DNA from 3 places in the Parasphingorhabdus sp. NYA22 genome. Region 3 is predicted to be linked to each of the others. Evidence: predicted binding sites of a transcription regulator. Region 3 holds the regulator's gene; each other region holds the start of a gene.
What was found. Region 3 encodes LexA, which represses DNA repair genes until DNA is damaged. Its sites were predicted from a motif close to GTTCCNCNCTTGTTCT; they were not measured.
Positions count from the first base shown of each region.

Region 1: recA (recombinase RecA) is a predicted target of LexA. The motif match lies at 3,676-3,691, and genes of this name have one in related genera.
Region 2: radA (DNA repair protein RadA) is a predicted target of LexA. The motif match lies at 2,758-2,773, and genes of this name have one in related genera.

Region 1 is NZ_OZ333477.1:1,526,823-1,532,443, forward strand. Features, by position in the region: gene dapA (4-hydroxy-tetrahydrodipicolinate synthase) at 1-98, shown strand, start outside; gene smpB (SsrA-binding protein SmpB) at 98-580, shown strand; gene ACWFTY_RS07405 (DUF2062 domain-containing protein) at 573-1,187, shown strand; gene ACWFTY_RS07410 (response regulator) at 1,177-3,618, shown strand; gene recA (recombinase RecA) at 3,766-4,851, shown strand; gene ACWFTY_RS07420 (hypothetical protein) at 5,182-5,621, shown strand, end outside.
Region 2 is NZ_OZ333477.1:2,759,876-2,765,496, reverse strand. Features, by position in the region: gene ACWFTY_RS13250 (MBL fold metallo-hydrolase) at 1-118, shown strand, start outside; gene ACWFTY_RS13245 (patatin-like protein) at 115-2,469, opposite strand; gene radA (DNA repair protein RadA) at 2,788-4,152, shown strand; gene ACWFTY_RS13235 (CvpA family protein) at 4,162-4,686, shown strand; gene ACWFTY_RS13230 (iron-sulfur cluster assembly scaffold protein) at 4,683-5,123, shown strand; gene ACWFTY_RS13225 (monovalent cation:proton antiporter-2 (CPA2) family protein) at 5,127-5,621, shown strand, end outside.
Region 3 is NZ_OZ333477.1:1,748,431-1,754,051, reverse strand. Features, by position in the region: gene ACWFTY_RS08470 (IS1595 family transposase) at 1-116, shown strand, start outside; gene ACWFTY_RS08465 (hypothetical protein) at 275-1,114, shown strand; gene lexA (transcriptional repressor LexA) at 1,260-1,952, shown strand; gene ACWFTY_RS08455 (ComEC/Rec2 family competence protein) at 1,946-4,162, opposite strand; gene gltX (glutamate--tRNA ligase) at 4,233-5,621, shown strand, end outside.

The DNA.
Region 1 (5,621 bases), 220 kb from region 3:
AAGATTTCTCGACCGACTTGCGCTTGCCGATGACACCGCCGTCCGAAGCCAGTCGCAAGGCTGTGGATGCTGCTCTGGAAGGGGCTGGGCTGGTCTGATGGCAAAACCGCGGCCAGAAGAATTTGACAAGCAGAAGGTCGTCGCCGAAAACCGGCGCGCGCGTTATGACTATTTTCTGGATGACAAGTTCGAAGCCGGTATCATGCTGACCGGGACCGAAGTGAAATCACTGCGCTCCGGGTCGGGCACCATTGCCGAAAGCTATGCCGAGGTGAAGGATGACGAGGTCTGGCTGATCAATGCCAATATCCAGGAGTGGAGCCACGGTAACCGGCACAATCATACCCCGACGCGACCGCGCAAATTGCTGCTCAGCCGTCGCGAGATAAACAAGCTGCACGGCGCGGTGATGCGCAAGGGCATGACGATCGTGCCGCTGTCGATCTATTTCAACAGCAAGGGACGCGCGAAGCTGGAACTGGCTCTGGCCAAGGGCAAGAAAGCGCCGGATAAACGGCAGACCGAAAAAGATCGCGACTGGAAAAGGCAGCAGGGCCGGCTGATGCGCGAACATGGCTGACCCCAAGCCCAATATCCAAGACAAGGATTTTGCCGCGCGGTGGATCATGTTCACGGTTCATTGGTTGCAGAAAAGGATGCCGACCCGCGCCGGGATGGAACGGAACAAATATCTCAAGCCGATAGCCCATCGCTTTCTGCATTCGGAACTGTGGCGATTTACCCGTCGCTCGGTGCCGCGCGGTGTTGCCCTGGGCATGCTGGCTGCCTTTCTGGTCCCGGTCGGCCAGATATTCGCGGCGGTTTTTCTGGCGCTCCCGGTGCGCGCTAATGTACCGATTGCGGCGATCACGACATTCATTACCAACCCCTTGACCTATCCGTTCTGGATCGCCGCGGCCAACCAGACCGGAAAATTTGCCCTGCAAATCGATGCGATGACATCAAGCCAGCCGATCAACACCCATATCCAGAGCGAATTCGGCCAGTGGCTGAGCTGGCTGGGACGCGAAGCGGGCGTGACCGCGTTCGGATTTCTGATTTTTGCGATAGTTTTCGCGGCGGTCGGCTATCTGGTCAGTTCGTTCGGATGGCGCTGGTGGATTGGCCGGAAACGGAAAGGGCGGTTGAACAAGATTCGCGCCAACAGGACCGACGATGGCCAGTAAGGCGCAGAACAAGACCGGATTGCTGAACCCCAGTACGCGCAAGGCGCAAAGCGATGTGCGGACACGCGCTCTGGTTCTGGTCGTGGCGGTGCTGGCTTCGGCGGGACTGCTCTACTGGAAAGTGCAGAATGTTACCCTGCTCATCGCCTTTCTGGCTCTGGTGCTCAGCCTGGCCGGAGTCGCGTTTTTCCTGCGCCCGCAGAATATTGCTGCCGATCAGGACCAAGCCGATCCCGAAGACTGGGCGGTGACCCGCATGGTCGCCGATCAGTCAGCTATCGGTCTGGCGATTACCGACCGGGCCGGCCGGCTGGTCTGTGCCAACGAGCTTTTTACCAAGTGGTTCAATGGTGCGGCCGTACCTCCCGAACTGCCGTTGCAGGCGGGCGGCAATGAATTGCTGGCGACGGCCGGCCGCACCGCCTGGCGCGATGGTCGTGGCTATGCCGAGGGCCTGAAGCGTGGAGTCGCCGAATATAGCGCGAAAGTTGTTCGCGCGGGGCAGGGTGATGAATATCTGCTTTGGCAGATGATACCGCAAATCCAGGCGGACCTGCTGGACGAGATGGTCAGTCTGGTTAGCGGCGGTGGCGGCCGGGCCTTTTCGGAAGTCGGCATATTGGCCAGCGTTATCGGCGGCGAAGGCCGCATACGCGCATCCAATCAGGCCTTTGCCTTGCGCGCGACCGGCCGGGTCGATGCCAATATTGCCGGTCGTAACTTCATCAATTTCCTGCGTTCGGATGACAAGGGCACGATCTTTTTCGAACGCGAAGGACAGCATGGTACGCCGGTGCGTCTTTTCCATGTGCCGCTCGACCGGGAAAAGGAAAAGGGTCCGGCGCTGATCCTGCTGATCGACGATGATGGCGGAATGGTCGAGCGCGGCAAGGCTCTGGAACAGGTGGAATCGATGCTGTCGCTGCTGCCGCTGGGTCTGGCCCTGACGGATCGCGACGGACGGTTCCTGTTCCTCAACGAGGCTTTTGCCAAAACCGCCGGCATTGGGGAAAAGGAGCAGCCACTCTATCCCGGCGACCTGATGATCCGCGACGACAAATCGGCGGTTTCCGATGCCGTGCGTCGCTATGCGAGCGGTCCGCCACTGGCGGGCGATCTGGCGGTACGGCTGCGCAATGGCGGCGAGGAGCCCGTCGCGCTGGGCATTGCCGGCGTTCGCGGACTGGGCGAAGCGGCGGTGCTGCTGTCGATCCGCGACAATAGCGAAGAGTCGAAATTGAAAAGCCAGGTGGCGCAGGCCACGAAGATGCAGGCCGTTGGTCAGCTGGCCGGTGGCGTTGCTCATGATTTCAACAATATTCTTACCGCCATCATCGGCCATTGCGACCTGATGCTGTTGCGCCATGCGCCGGGTGACAGCGATTATGACGATATCCAGCAGGTCAAGAATAACAGCAACCGCGCGGCCGGCCTGACCCGGCAATTGCTCGCTTTCTCGCGGCAGCAGACACTCCGGCCGCAAGTGTTGCAATTGCCGGACGTGGTCGCCGATGTCTCTAACCTGCTCAAGCGCCTGCTCGACGAGACCATCGAGCTGGAAGTGCGCCATGGCCGCAATCTGGGGTTGGTTCGCGCGGATCCCGGGCAGCTGGAACAAGTGATCATCAATCTGGGTGTCAACGCCCGCGACGCCATGCCCAAAGGCGGCAAGATTTCGATCTCGACCCAGGCCGTGGTGGCATCCGACGTGCGCGCGCTGAAAAGCGATATTCTGCCGGTGGGCGACTATACGGCGTTGATCTTCTCCGATAGCGGGAACGGTATTCCGCCGCATGTCATCGGCAAGATCTTCGAGCCGTTTTTCACGACCAAGGCGGTCGGCAAGGGGACAGGGCTAGGCTTGTCCACGGTTTACGGGATCATCAAACAATCCGGCGGCTATATTTTTGCCGATTCCAAACCGGGCGAGGGCACGACCTTCTCGATCTATTTCCCGGTTCACCATCCGACCAAGGAAGATCTCGATCGGGCGACGTTGAATTCGCTGCCGGTCAAGGCGACGGCCAAGAAGGAATTGTGGGGCAGCGGCCACATATTGCTGGTCGAGGACGAGGATATGGTGCGCGCCGTGGCGGAGCGGGCTCTGACCCGTCAGGGCTATACGGTTGTGACGGCCAGCGAGGGCGAGGAAGCGCTGGGACTGCTCGCGGTGCAGGCCGACAAGGAGCAGCAGTTCGACCTGATCGTTTCCGACGTGGTGATGCCCAATATGGACGGCCCGACCATGGCGAGACATGTCCGGAAAAATTATCCGGACCTGCCGATCCTTTTCATGTCCGGCTATGCCGAGGAGCAACTGCGCAAGTCGATCGATCTCGACAAGGTGAATTTTCTGCCCAAACCTTTTTCGGTGGCACAAATAGCGGAAGCGGTCGGAGAGACTTTGGCCGAACATGCCAAGAAAGGCTAGAAAGCGGCGATATTTCAATTAATTTTCAACAAATTAGCCTCGCCTCAAAAAAATTATGTTCCCCCCTTGTTCTATAAGAACAAATGCGGTACATCATCACAATCATTGATTGATGATGGTTAAGCATTTAGCGAAGGGGACAGGCAAATGGCCGGCAATTTAAAAGTCGTAGAATCGGATAATCAGTTGAACTCATCAGACAGACAAAAGGCGCTCGACGCCGCATTGGCGCAAATCGATCGCGCCTTCGGCAAGGGCTCGGCAATGAAGCTGGGCCAGCGCAAGGCATTGGAAATTGAAGCTATCTCGACCGGTAGCCTGGGACTGGATATCGCGTTGGGAATCGGGGGATTACCAAAAGGCCGCGTGATCGAAGTCTACGGACCGGAAAGCTCCGGCAAGACCACGCTCGCCTTGCACGTCATCGCCGAAGCGCAGAAAAACGGTGGCACCGCTGCCTTTGTCGACGCGGAACATGCTCTCGATCCGGTCTATGCCAAGGCATTGGGCGTCAATACCGACGAGCTGATCATTTCCCAGCCCGATACCGGCGAGCAGGCACTGGAAATTGTCGATACATTGGTGCGTTCCAATGCGATTGATATCTTGGTTGTCGATTCGGTTGCCGCTTTGGTGCCGCGCGCTGAAATCGAAGGCGAAATGGGTGATACCCATGTTGGTCTGCAGGCGCGTCTGATGAGTCAGGCGCTGCGCAAGCTGACCGGATCGATCAGCCGTTCCAAGTGCATGGTGATTTTCATCAACCAGATCCGCATGAAAATCGGTGTGATGTACGGCAATCCGGAAACCACCTCGGGCGGTAATGCGCTGAAATTCTATGCATCTGTACGGCTCGACATCAGACGGACCGGCCAGATCAAGGAACGCGACGATATTGTCGGCAACTCGACACGTGTCAAAGTGGTCAAGAACAAGGTCGCGCCGCCGTTCAAGCAGGTCGAGTTTGACATCATGTACGGCCAGGGCATTTCCAAGGTTGGCGAGATTATCGACCTCGGCGTGAAAGCCGGCGTCGTCGAAAAATCGGGTGCCTGGTTCTCATATGACTCGGTTCGCATCGGGCAGGGCCGTGAAAATTCCAAGCGCTTCCTTCTCGAGAATCCGGAGATGATGGCCAAGCTGGAAAACCAGATTCGCGGCAAACAGGAAGCCGTAGCCGAGGAAATGATGACGGGTCCGATCGGCAAAGCCGATGATGATGATGAAAAATAGGTGATTTTGTCGTCGAGGCGGTGACCACTGTCACCGCCTCGACGATCGCCGCTCTCATCTGAACATCGCCTCTGGTGACCCGGCAGGCGCTGCCACGACGATATAGAAATATTACGAGTTTTGCCGGATCACTCTCCCCCGAGGCGATCCCTGGCATAGGGCCGTCCTTCTGTCCCCCGACATCAAGGACGGCCCATTTTTGTGTCTGAAAATAAAACCCAATTAGAGGCTAAAAGGCTTCCAATATTTGCTGATCCAAAATTGTCACTTGCCAACATCAATTTTGATTGAAATAGTTACTCGTCAATTCTGACATTTGTGGGGGAATACATGAAAACTATAAAAGCAATGGCGGCACTGATAGTGCTGCCAATGGGGCTTGGCGGCTGTGCAACGGTTATCAATGGCACTAGTCAGGATATTCAGGTTGCTTCGGAGCCATCCGGTGCAACCGTCGAATTTACCGGCGGCATTGGCTGTACCGCTCCCTGCGAGCTCAGCTTGAAGCGGAAGGATGATTATCGAGCAGATTTTGTGCTCGATGGCTATAAATCTGAATATGTATATGTGCAAAGCCGCACCGGAGGAGCCGCTGCTGGCAATATCTTGATGGGTGGTCTGATCGGCGGTGTCGTTGATGCCAGCAATGGCGCGTCAAACAGCCTGTATCCTCGCCCGCTGCATGTCCGGCTCGTGGCTGACGGTTCGACAGACGAAGCAGTGTTGCTCGGCAAAGAAGGTGAAGTCGTCTCAACCGTCGCGGAGCATAA
Region 2 (5,621 bases), 1.0 Mb from region 3:
GAAACCGGCGGCGCAATGGGACGTCAATCCCGATGCCTTCATCAAGGGCGATGCCTTTGTCGAGGCGGTCTACAAGAGCTTGCAAAAGCCGGATCACGCGGAAGGCCATGCCCACTAGCAGAGAGTCGCGGCCTCGATCTCCTCGCGCAAGGCGGCAATCAGCGGCTTGACCCTGGTCAGCCGGGGCTCCTCTTCATCGACGATCTTGCGGAAGATGGTTTTCTTGAATCCGAGGATCGTGTCATCGCCGGGGCGCTTGGACTCGGGCAGGGTGGAGAGCATGATATCGATCATCCGGTCGGCGCCGTGCAGGCGGCCCCAGAGATAATCATTCTCGCGGTAGCTGCGGCTGAAAAAGGCGCCGAAATTGTTGAATTCAATGCCTTTTAATGTCGCCGCCACGCCGCCTTTGCGGATCGTCTTGGCATCTTCGGGCGAAATGCGGTCGACCTTGATCGGGTCGAATTCGTCGAGCCCTTCGCCCTGCAGCAGCGGCAGGGTGGCGATGTCGTAGAAAGGGAAGCCGAGGAAAGCGAGCAGCATCGACCGCTTCTCCGCCTTGGGTATCACGGCCAGCGCCGCGGCCAGCTTGGCATCGACAATCGCGTCGGCCGAGGTCAGATCGCGGGCCTTGGCCAGCGCATCCAGCATGGCCCCGGGCTGCTCCTCTGCATGTTCGGCAAGGCTGACGAAATCATCGCCGAGATAGTCGATCGTCTCGCGCTCGATATAAAGCGAAAGGCAGTCATAGATGACATCATGCATACCCTCCATTACCTCGGCAGCGGCCGGATCGGCGCGGTCGAGATCCTCGGCAAGCTGCCGCGCCATAAAGCGCAGCCGCCGTACCCGGAAGCCCAGGTCGTGCTGCCGGAAGAACTCGGCTGCCGGCTTGGTCGGTCCGCCGCTCTTCTGCCCGACATTGTCGAGGCCGAGGCGGCGTATCTCCGTCCATAATGCGTTGCGCAAGCCGGGGTGATTATGTCCGTTGGGATCGGATTTGGCCCGCCGCACCGTATGCGCAATATCCTCGATCACCGTCGCCAGCTTGAGATGGCCATAGGCGCTGTAGGAAAACCCCGAAAGCTTGGCCGCCTTGTCGCGCGACTTGCGGCGCCAGGCGGCCACCCGTGCTGGCGTGGGCCGGTCGAGGAAGAAGGTGCGTCCGAACAGGCTCTCGACATGTTGCTCGACTTCGCCGCGCAAATTCTCGGTGATCAGCCGCATCTGGGTGATCCGGTTCGATCGTCCGGCAATGGCGTTGAGATTGTCGCGGATCGGCTGTTCGCGGGGAATATTCGAGATCGCTCCGAAAATCGTAGAAAAGAAACCGGGCAGCGCTTCATCGTCGGCTTCCTGTGCCGCTTGCAGGCGCTGCGTTGCCTTGTCGCTTTTCGCTACGTCGAGATCGGGGCGCGGGTCGATATAAACGAACCGTCGGTCGACTTCGCGTTTCGCCGGCCGGTTCTTCAAAGCCTCGATCGCTTGGGCAAAGGGTGCGTTTGCAAGGACCGAACCGTCGATCAGCACCGTATCCTCCGCTGTTCCGGCCCGAAACTGGTTGGGCAATATCCGCTTGAGAAAGGCCGAACGGCCCTCCCAGACATAGTCATGCTCGGCCAACAGCCCGTCCAGCTCCCGCACCGTGAAGGGTGGGAAAGCGCCCGGGAAACTGGCGGTGGCCCGGCCGGCAAAGGTCAGGGCCGCCGGATCGGCAATCGCGTCATCTCTCTTGCCTCGGGTCGAGAAACCGATGGTGATGCGATGCTCCATCTCGAGCGCTTCGGGCGGGCTGTGCAATTGCAGCTTTTCCGGATGGCCGACAAAATCGGTAACCGTGACGAACAGGTCGAGCGGCTGGCCCGGCGGCAACAGCCGCGGCCCGCGTTCCGTCGCCCGGACTGCTGCCAGCGCATCCCAGATCAGGCCGCTGAACACCTTGCCGCCGAAGGGCGGGGCAAACCAGCGCGCGCGGACAAAGCGCGAGAGTTTCATCTTGACCTCTTCGCGGGCTTCCTTGGATACGGTCTGCTCCACCGCACCGCCCTTGCGGCCCAGCGCCATCCAGGCAATCGGCTCGGCCCAGAATTTGGAGAAACGCGACAAAGGTCGCGCATCGGGATCGAGCAGCTTGTCGACATCGGCGGTATCAAGCCACAAGTCGGTCAGCGGATCGAGCGACTGGCCCGACAGGATCGCCTGCGACAGGAATATCCCGTTGATTCCGCCAGCGCTCGCTCCGGAAATAATGTCCGGCAAGATCCGGAGCCTCGTGCCGGTTTCCTGCTCCAGCCATTCCAATATGTCATAATAGATGCCGCGACTGCACTGGTCGACCCGCGCGCCATCGTGAAAATCCCGGCTTGCCTGCGCCAGCTTCCAGATTTCCTTGGTGATGCCGTGCATATAAATGGCCAGACTTACGCCGCCATAGCAGATCAAGGCCAGTCTGAGTTCTTTCTGCCGCATGGCTTTTAACTACAGGATGGCGGGGAGGGCGCAACCTGTAATGCGTTGCTTAGTAATTGTGGAGCGAAGTCGTTCGATACGCCTCTCGCTTTTCCATTTCAAACTCGCTTTCCTACACCAGCACCTCTCTGCTAAACCAGAGCCATGAACCGGCATCACCCTGATCACACGAGCAAGAGCGATCTTGCTCGTGTCTTCGCGCGCGCCCTCTCAACCTGGAATCATTTTCTCATTTAGGGGGTGTGACCCGTGTGACCCTGTTGTAATTTTTGATGTAAAACCACTGGCGTTCCTTATTTGTTCTGGTAGATAAACCGCATGGCCAAACCGAAGAAAAAATATGTCTGTCAGAATTGCGGCTCGATCGCGCATCGCTGGGAAGGGCAGTGCGGTGATTGTGGCGAGTGGAATACGCTCGTGGAGGAAGCGGGCGAAACGGTGTTTGCTTCCAAGCATAATCTGCAGACCGGCGGACGCGAAGTGCGTCTGGTCGGGCTGGATAGCGAGATCGCGCTGCCGGACCGCAAAAAGACCGGCATCGCCGAATTTGATCGCGCCGTCGGTGGCGGGCTGGTGGCCGGATCGGCGACGCTCATGGGCGGCGATCCGGGAATCGGGAAATCGACATTGTTGCTGCAAGTTTCTGCGCGCTTGGCCGAGGCGGGGCTTTCGGTGGCCTATATTTCCGGCGAGGAAGCGGCGGATCAGGTACGTTTGCGGGCGAGGCGTCTGGGGCTGGGCAAGGCACCGGTTAAACTGGCATCTGCAACTTCTGTCCGCGATATTCTCACGACATTGGGCCGCGATGCGCCGGATTTTGTCGTGATCGATTCGATCCAGACCATGCACAGCGATCTGATCGAAGGCGCGCCGGGGACCGTGAGCCAGGTGCGCGCCTCGGCGCAGGAAATCATCAAGTTTGCCAAGGAACATGGCACGATGGTCATGCTCGTCGGCCATGTCACCAAGGATGGCAATATCGCTGGTCCGCGCGTGCTCGAACATATGGTCGACACCGTGATGAGTTTCGAGGGCGAGCGCAGCCATCAATATCGCATCCTTCGCGCGATCAAGAACCGCTTCGGCGGGACTGACGAAATCGGTGTTTTTGCGATGGAAGAGAAAGGCCTCACCGAAGTGGCCAATCCATCCGCCCTGTTCCTGACCGATCGCAGCGAGGAAGTCACCGGAGCGACCGTCTTCCCGGCGATGGAAGGCACACGGCCGGTACTGGTTGAGATTCAGGCGCTGACGGTCCGGCTGGCGAGCGGCGCAACCCCTCGGCGTTCCGTTGTCGGATGGGACAGTTCGCGGCTGGCGATGATCCTCGCGGTTCTGGAGGCGCGCTGCGGGCTGAGCTTCTCCGGTGCTGAAGTCTATCTCAATGTTGCGGGTGGCTATCGTCTCACCGATCCCGCCGCCGATCTGGCGGTAGCGGCGGCGTTGATCTCCGCCCATGCCGAACGTCCGATGCCCAGCGATGCCGTGATATTCGGCGAAATTGCGCTGTCCGGAGAGATTCGACCGGTCTCGCGCACGCCGCTTCGCCTGAAAGAAGCATCGAAGCTCGGATTTGACCGCGCGCTGATACCGGCGTCGGGCGAAAAAAGCAGCGATAGTATGAAGAAGCTGCAATTTGCCAAACTCGCCAATCTCGTTGACCATATGCTCGAGCGTGACTAGCTAGAGCCGATGACCGGTCTCGACATATTTGTACTGATTTTAATGGGCGGGGCTGCGGTCCTCGGTTTCCTCAGGGGATTCGTTCAGGAAGCGCTGTCGCTCTTCGTCTGGATATTGGTAGTGGTCGGCGTCCGGATGCTGCACACGCCGATTTACGAGCGGCTGATCAGTCCGGTGGGCAGCGAGAGCGGTGCCTCTGTGCTGGCTTTCGCATCGATTGTCATTGTCACTTATGCGCTGGGTCGCTGGGTCGCCCGAGCCATAGGCAGTAAATCGCGGAAATCCGTTCTCGGTCCCATCGATCGCGTGCTCGGCTTCGGCTTTGGCATGATCAAGGGGCTGATCGGTGCCACCTTGCTCTATTTGCTGGTGGTTCTGGTTTATGACACCATCTATGGGGCGGACGAACCGCGGCCGGAATGGCTCGCTGAATCCCGCACCTATCCGCTGCTTAACGCGAGCGGAAAATCGATGGTCGATTTCGTTGAGGAACAGCGGAAATCGAGCGATGAGCCGACGGTAGCGGATCAATGAGCGGGGCGCTTTACACGCGCGAGATTTTGCGTCTTGCGGTCTCTATCCCGCATCAGCAAAGGCTGGAGAAGCCGGATGGCACCGCAGAACTGCGATCCAAAACATGCGGCAGCAAGGTCGCGGCAGACGTGATGGTTACCGATAGCGGTAGCCTAAAGGATCTGGGCTTTGAAATTAGCGCCTGCGCACTGGGACAGGCATCCGCTGCCATATTGGGCGCGCAAGCCATCGGCAAGTCGGCCAGTGATATCGGTGCCGTCCGAACCAATCTGGCAGCATTTCTGACCGGCTCAGGCGAGTCGCCGGGAGAATGGCCGGATATGGACAAGTTGGCAGCCGCCCGGGAGCACAAGGGTCGCCATGCCGCGATATTACTTCCCTATGACGCAGTGATCGCTGCATTTGCAGACGCTGCTGCCAAGCAAGAGGCAGTCTGATCCATGGAACCTGAAACCCATATGGCCGACCTGCTGTTGGGCGGTTTTGTCATGCTCGGCGCTGCCTTGGTCATGGTGCTGATCTTCCGGCGCTTCGGCATCGGCGCGGTGCTTGGCTATCTGATCGCCGGCGTATTGATCGGCCCGCACGGCTTTCAGTTGATCAGCAACGCCGGCACGATCCTGGAGTTTTCCGAAATCGGAATCATACTCCTGCTTTTCATCGTCGGACTGGAACTGGCACCGGCGCGACTCATGCGCTTGCGTCAGGCTATCTTCGGGCTCGGAATGAGCCAGGTCGTGTTGTGCGGAATAGCGCTGTTCCTGCTAATCATGGCCACAACTAACTTCACCCTTGCCGCATCCATCGCGATTGGCTTGCCACTGGCGCTCTCCTCGACGGCGCAGGTGCTTCCGATGCTGCAATCGTCCGGTAGACTGAATACGCCAACGGGAGAGAAGGCTTTCTCGATCCTCCTGTTTCAGGACCTGTCGATC
Region 3 (5,621 bases):
TTTCGCCGCAACACCTTTGGAAATATGCAAAGGAAGCGGAATATCGCTTCAATCGCCGTCACCGTCCCGAGACGATGTTTTCGGAACTGGTTTCGACTTACCAACCATTGACCTAAGCGTTGCCGCAATGGCGGCTTCGTCGCCGTCATGGTCGGCTTCGTGTTCCTTGATGAACTCTTTGAGTTTGCCCTTTTGTCGGGCTTCTTTAAGTGTGGTCATATCGCGTTCTACCATGTTGATGGACTCTTCTGCAAATTGATGTTTTAACTCGGTTGTGAAGAAAGACCCAGAATTTTCAAAATCCAAATTAGGATTGGCTATTATAGCCTTTTTTGGCATCGCTATAGGTGCTTGGTTGTGGATATCTTCCCAAAACCTAGAGGCCGCTATAGACCATCAAGCAGCCGAAAATGCCCATGATTACACACAATCCCCCTACATAGGCGTGGAAGACGAATGCCCCATGATCTCGTCTGCGGAGATCGATAAGTGCATATTTGAGAAACAAGAACGAGCCCGCGAAGGACGTCGCAAAGAATACGATCTTCAGGCACAGCAAAAAGCCGCTTTGTGGAGCCGCACTACTGGACGAGCTACTATAATAGCTATGGCCGTAGGATTCTTTGGTATTGGTCTGGTTTTTTACACTTTTTGGGAAGCTAGGCGCGCGGCTAATGCTGGCTTTGAAGCCAATAGAATTGCTCAGAATGCGCAAAGACCATGGTTGATAGTCAACGCCATTAAAATGAATGAAGATGGCAGTATTAGCGTGTGCTTCAAGAACATTGGGAAAACTCCAGCCACTAACTTTTTGAAAGATGGAGACTCCGTTGCTATGCCACCAGTTTTTTATGCAAGTCCAATTCCTGAACTGGATGACACGAATGGCACTACGGTTTTCCCAGGCCAAACCGAGTTTATGAAGATTAATAACGCAGGCTCTGACTTGCCAGTTGGGTACGAGTTGTACGTTAGGATTTTCGGTAGCTACCAGTTGCCGTCCGGAGATATTGATCGAATTACAGAGGGTTATGCACTTACCACTACTAAAGGTGCTCGGAAGGTAACTGGCAGGGACTTCATCCCCTTGGAAGATCGTAAAAAAGCAGAGTAAAGCCAGCTTAATCACCGCCCATCTCCCCGCTTAAGGAGGGGTCGCTCGGTGTTACGTATGCAAGAGGGATAATCACTTCCCGCTTGACTTAACCTGTTTTGTTTCATAATTGTTCTTTATTCGTTCCCTGAACAGGATTTTGGACATGCTCACGCAAAAGCAACATGAATTGCTCTGTTTCATTGATGACAGGCTGAAGGATAGCGGCGTTTCTCCCTCGTTCGAGGAAATGAAGGAAGCGCTCGGGCTCAAGTCCAAGTCGGGCATTCACCGGCTGATCAGTGCGCTCGAGGAGCGGCACTTCATTCGCCGCCTGCCCAACCGGGCGCGCGCGCTGGAAGTGTTGAAGCTGCCGGAAGGCGGCGTGCACGAAGCGGAGCCCTCCAATGTTGTCTCGCTGCACCCGGAAACACCGGTGCGCGAAGTCATTTCCAATCCTGCTCCGGCTGCCAATAATGATGTGCTGGAAATTCCGTTGCACGGCCGGATCGCCGCTGGCGCTCCGATCGAGGCGATGGAAGGCCAGTCGGCGCTCAGCGTCCCGGCCGCCCTGCTCGGCCCCGGCGAACATTTTGCGCTGGAAGTGTCAGGCGATTCGATGATCGACGCAGGCATTCTCGACGGCGATTACGCGCTGATCCAGAAAACCGAAGTCGCGCGCGATGGCGAGATTGTCGTGGCCTTGATCCACGACGAAGAAGCGACGCTGAAATATCTGCGCAAGGAGGGTCGAAGCATCCGCCTCGACCCCGCCAACGCCGCCTATGAGCCGCAGATTTATGGCGAAGGCGAAGTGCGCATTCAGGGCAAGATGGCCGGATTGCTGCGCCGCTACTGATCCCGCTTGCCGCTGTCATCGCCTCCGGTCGCAGCGGCGCGATAGCGGGTCCATATATGCCTGCCGGTCCAGCCTAGCGCGGCAGATATGTGCTGGTTTTCCAGATTGATGGTCATGCCGCCAACCTGTGACAGCAGGCTGCGGTCGGCCTTTAACCAGCGCGGCGCACAGCTTTGCGGCAGCCGTCTTTCGCTGACCACAATATCCGCGCGGCGGCAGGCGGCCGACAATGCCAGGGACGGAATATAGTGAGCGCTGCGGGTCGCCAATATCTGCCAGTCCCGCTCGCCCGCACGGATCGTGACCAGACAGCTGTCGGCGTTGCAATCGGCATTCGGCCAGTCTTCGAGCGCCTGCGATTTCCCCTCCACGCCGGCATTTTCACGGATCATGTCGCGAATAAAGTCTCCGCCGCTGGTACGGAGCATCGCCAGCTCTCCCTGATCGTTGCGGATACCGACATGGCGGCCGTCACCGGTGATATAGATATCCGGTGCGCGGTTTGTGATGATGAGCAATGCCCCGATAACTGCCGGGATCACACCCCAATAGCGCCAGCGCTCTCGCCACAGACAGAGCCAGAGGCCGCCGAGCAGCACCAGTCCGAAGGCGATCACGTTCATGGTCGGCAACATCGTCACCGCTCCGGGCCGGCTTGAGACAAAATGGGCCAATGCGATCAGGCTGCCCAGTGCCTGTTCGCAGAGCCACCAGACCGGCGCGCCCAGTCCGACGCTATCCAGCACCAGGGCCAGCGCCTCCAATGGCATGATCACGAAGGTCGTCAGCGGGATGGCGATGATATTGGCCAGCGCGCCGTAAAGCCCTGCCTTGTGAAAATGGTAGAGCGCGATCGGCATCAGCGCGATTTCGACCACCAGACCGGTCAGGAACAGCGCAAAGATAAACCGTCCGGCGCGGCGCAGCAGGCTCTCCTCGCGCAGCATGAACATAGTCTTGATCCGCGGATGCTCGTGCAGCGCGATGATCGCGGTAACCGCCGCAAAGCTCAGCTGGAAGCTCGGCCCGACCAGCGATTCGGGCCAGAATATCAAGACAAACAGCGCCCCGGCTGCGACCATCCGCAAGGTGATCGCGCTGCGCCCCATCATCAGCGCGACCAGTACCAGCAAGGCGGCGACGCAGGCCCGGATCGTCGGCACCTGCGCCCCGGTCATCAGCGTATAGGCAACCGCCGCCAGCGCAGCACAACCAGCTGCCACTACCGGCAATCGAAAGCGCAACGCTAGCGGTGGCGACAAGGCGAGAAGCTTGAGCACCAGCAGATAGATAGCGCCGACGACGGCGGTCACGTGCAGGCCGCTAATCGACAGCAAATGCGCCAGTCCGCTGCGCCGCATCGCTTCGGCATCGGCTTCGTCAATCGCACCACGATCGCCGGTGGCCAGGGTCGCACCGATCGCCCCGGCAGCACCCGCCATTTGCGACTGGACATGGGCCGACAGCTGCTGCCGATATCGGGACAGCGCGAAAATCGGATCGGCAGGACGCAATATCCGGACATCTCCCAGCGCTTGCCCCGTAGCGCCCAGCCCCTGAAACCAGGCCCGTTCCGAAAAATCATAGGCGCCCGGCAGCGCCGGCATCGCCGGTGGCATCAAACGCGCGCGCAACTGGATCAGCGCGCCGTCCTGCAAACCGGGACCGGCCCGATCAAGCGGCACATTGACCCGAACCCGTGGCGGCAGCTCAGGATTATCGCCGGTGCTCAGCGTCAGACGAACCATATCGCGGGCCAGGACCGGCTCGACCCGCTCGATTTCGGCATTGAAAATGGTGACAAGCGGCCGCTCCAGTACTGGCGCGGCAACGCTCCACGACCGAAACCAGATCAGCGCGCAGCCGATGGCGGCCAGCAGCGTGAACCAGAACAAAGCCTTGCCGGCTCTTGTGTCTCTTCCGGCCACCACGGCCAGCAGGGCAATGCCGCCGCACAGGCTGATGAAGGCCAGCCACCAGGCGGGATTGGCCAGATTGAACCAGGACGCAATGCCGCAGCCCAGCGCCACCGGCACCCATAAGGGAAGCTTGTCCCGCTCCTTCTCGAGCTGCGTTTCAATCAATTTGGAGAGTTGCGCGCCCTGCCATAAATCAGACAATTGTCGGGGATGAAACAGCGTGCTAAGGGCGGTGCCAGTCGAACCGGAACCGGTGCCTGTGGTGCCATTCGGGCTCAATCCATCCCGCATTTCAAATACCTATCACAGGGACCTTGCAAGCGTGAATTCAAATGATGCTGAACAGCCGAAAGAGACAAATATGGTCGTAACCCGCTTTGCCCCCTCCCCGACCGGGTTCCTGCATATCGGCGGTGCCCGTACCGCCATGTTCAACTGGCTGTTCGCCCGCCATCACGGCGGAAAAGCGCTGCTGCGGATCGAAGATACCGACAAGGCCCGCTCTACCCAGGAAGCGATCGATGCGATTTCCGAAGGGCTTGATTGGCTGGGCCTCGACTGGGACGGCGAAACGGTGTTCCAGTCGGAACGCGCCGAACGCCATGCCGAAGTCGCCCACGAACTGCTGGCATCGGGCAATGCCTATAAATGTTTTGCTACCCCCGACGAACTGACCGAAATGCGCGAAAAGCAGCGGACCGAGAAAAAGCCGATGCGCTATGATGGCCGCTGGCGCGACCGCGATCCCTCGGAAGCCCCGGAAGGCGCGCCGTTCGTGATTCGCCTGAAAACCGAAACCGCCGGCAAGGTCACCATCGCCGACATGGTGCAAGGCGATGTGTCGGTCCAGAATGGCGAGATTGACGATTTCATCCTGCTGCGCTCCGACGGTACGCCGACCTATATGCTCGCCGTGGTTGTCGACGATCATGACATGGGCGTCACCCATTTGATCCGCGGCGATGACCATCTCAACAATGCTTTCCGGCAACTGGCGCTGATCAAGGCGATGGGCTGGGCCGAGCCGGTTTACGCGCATATTCCGCTGATTCACGGCAATGACGGCGCCAAATTGTCCAAGCGCCACGGCGCGCTGGGCGTGGACGCCTATCGCGACATGGGCATATTGCCCGACGCGATGTTCAACTATCTGCTGCGCCTCGGCTGGGGCCACGGGGATGACGAGATCATCTCCCGGGCACAGGCGATCGAGTGGTTTGCGCTGGAAGGCGTCGGCAAATCGCCGTCGCGCTTCGACGCAAAAAAGCTGCAGAATCTGAACGGCCAATATATGCGGGAGGCCGACGACGCGGCCCTCGTACGGCTCGCGACCCCTTGGATAGAGCAGGAATTGGGCACAACATTATCCGCTCCGGACAGTGAATTGCTCGGCAAAGCCATGCCGGTTTTGAAAAGCCGGGCGAAAAATCTGATCGAATTGGCCGGATCCAGTCTTTTTCTCTTTAAAAAACGCCCACTTGGCCTCGACGAACGGGCAGAAAATCTGCTAGACGATGATGCAAGGACGCTGCTTAAATCGATTCACCTTGGCTTGACTGATCTGGAAGACTGGACACTTGAGGCAACGGAAGAAGTCATAAAAGCGATCGCGGAGTCTGCCGAATTGGGGTTAGGAAAGCTCGCACAACCTATGCGCGCGGCACTGACAGGAAGTACCAGTTCACCCGGAATTTTTGACGTCCTGATACTTCTTGGCAAAGAAGAATCATTGGGGCGTCTTGCAGATCAA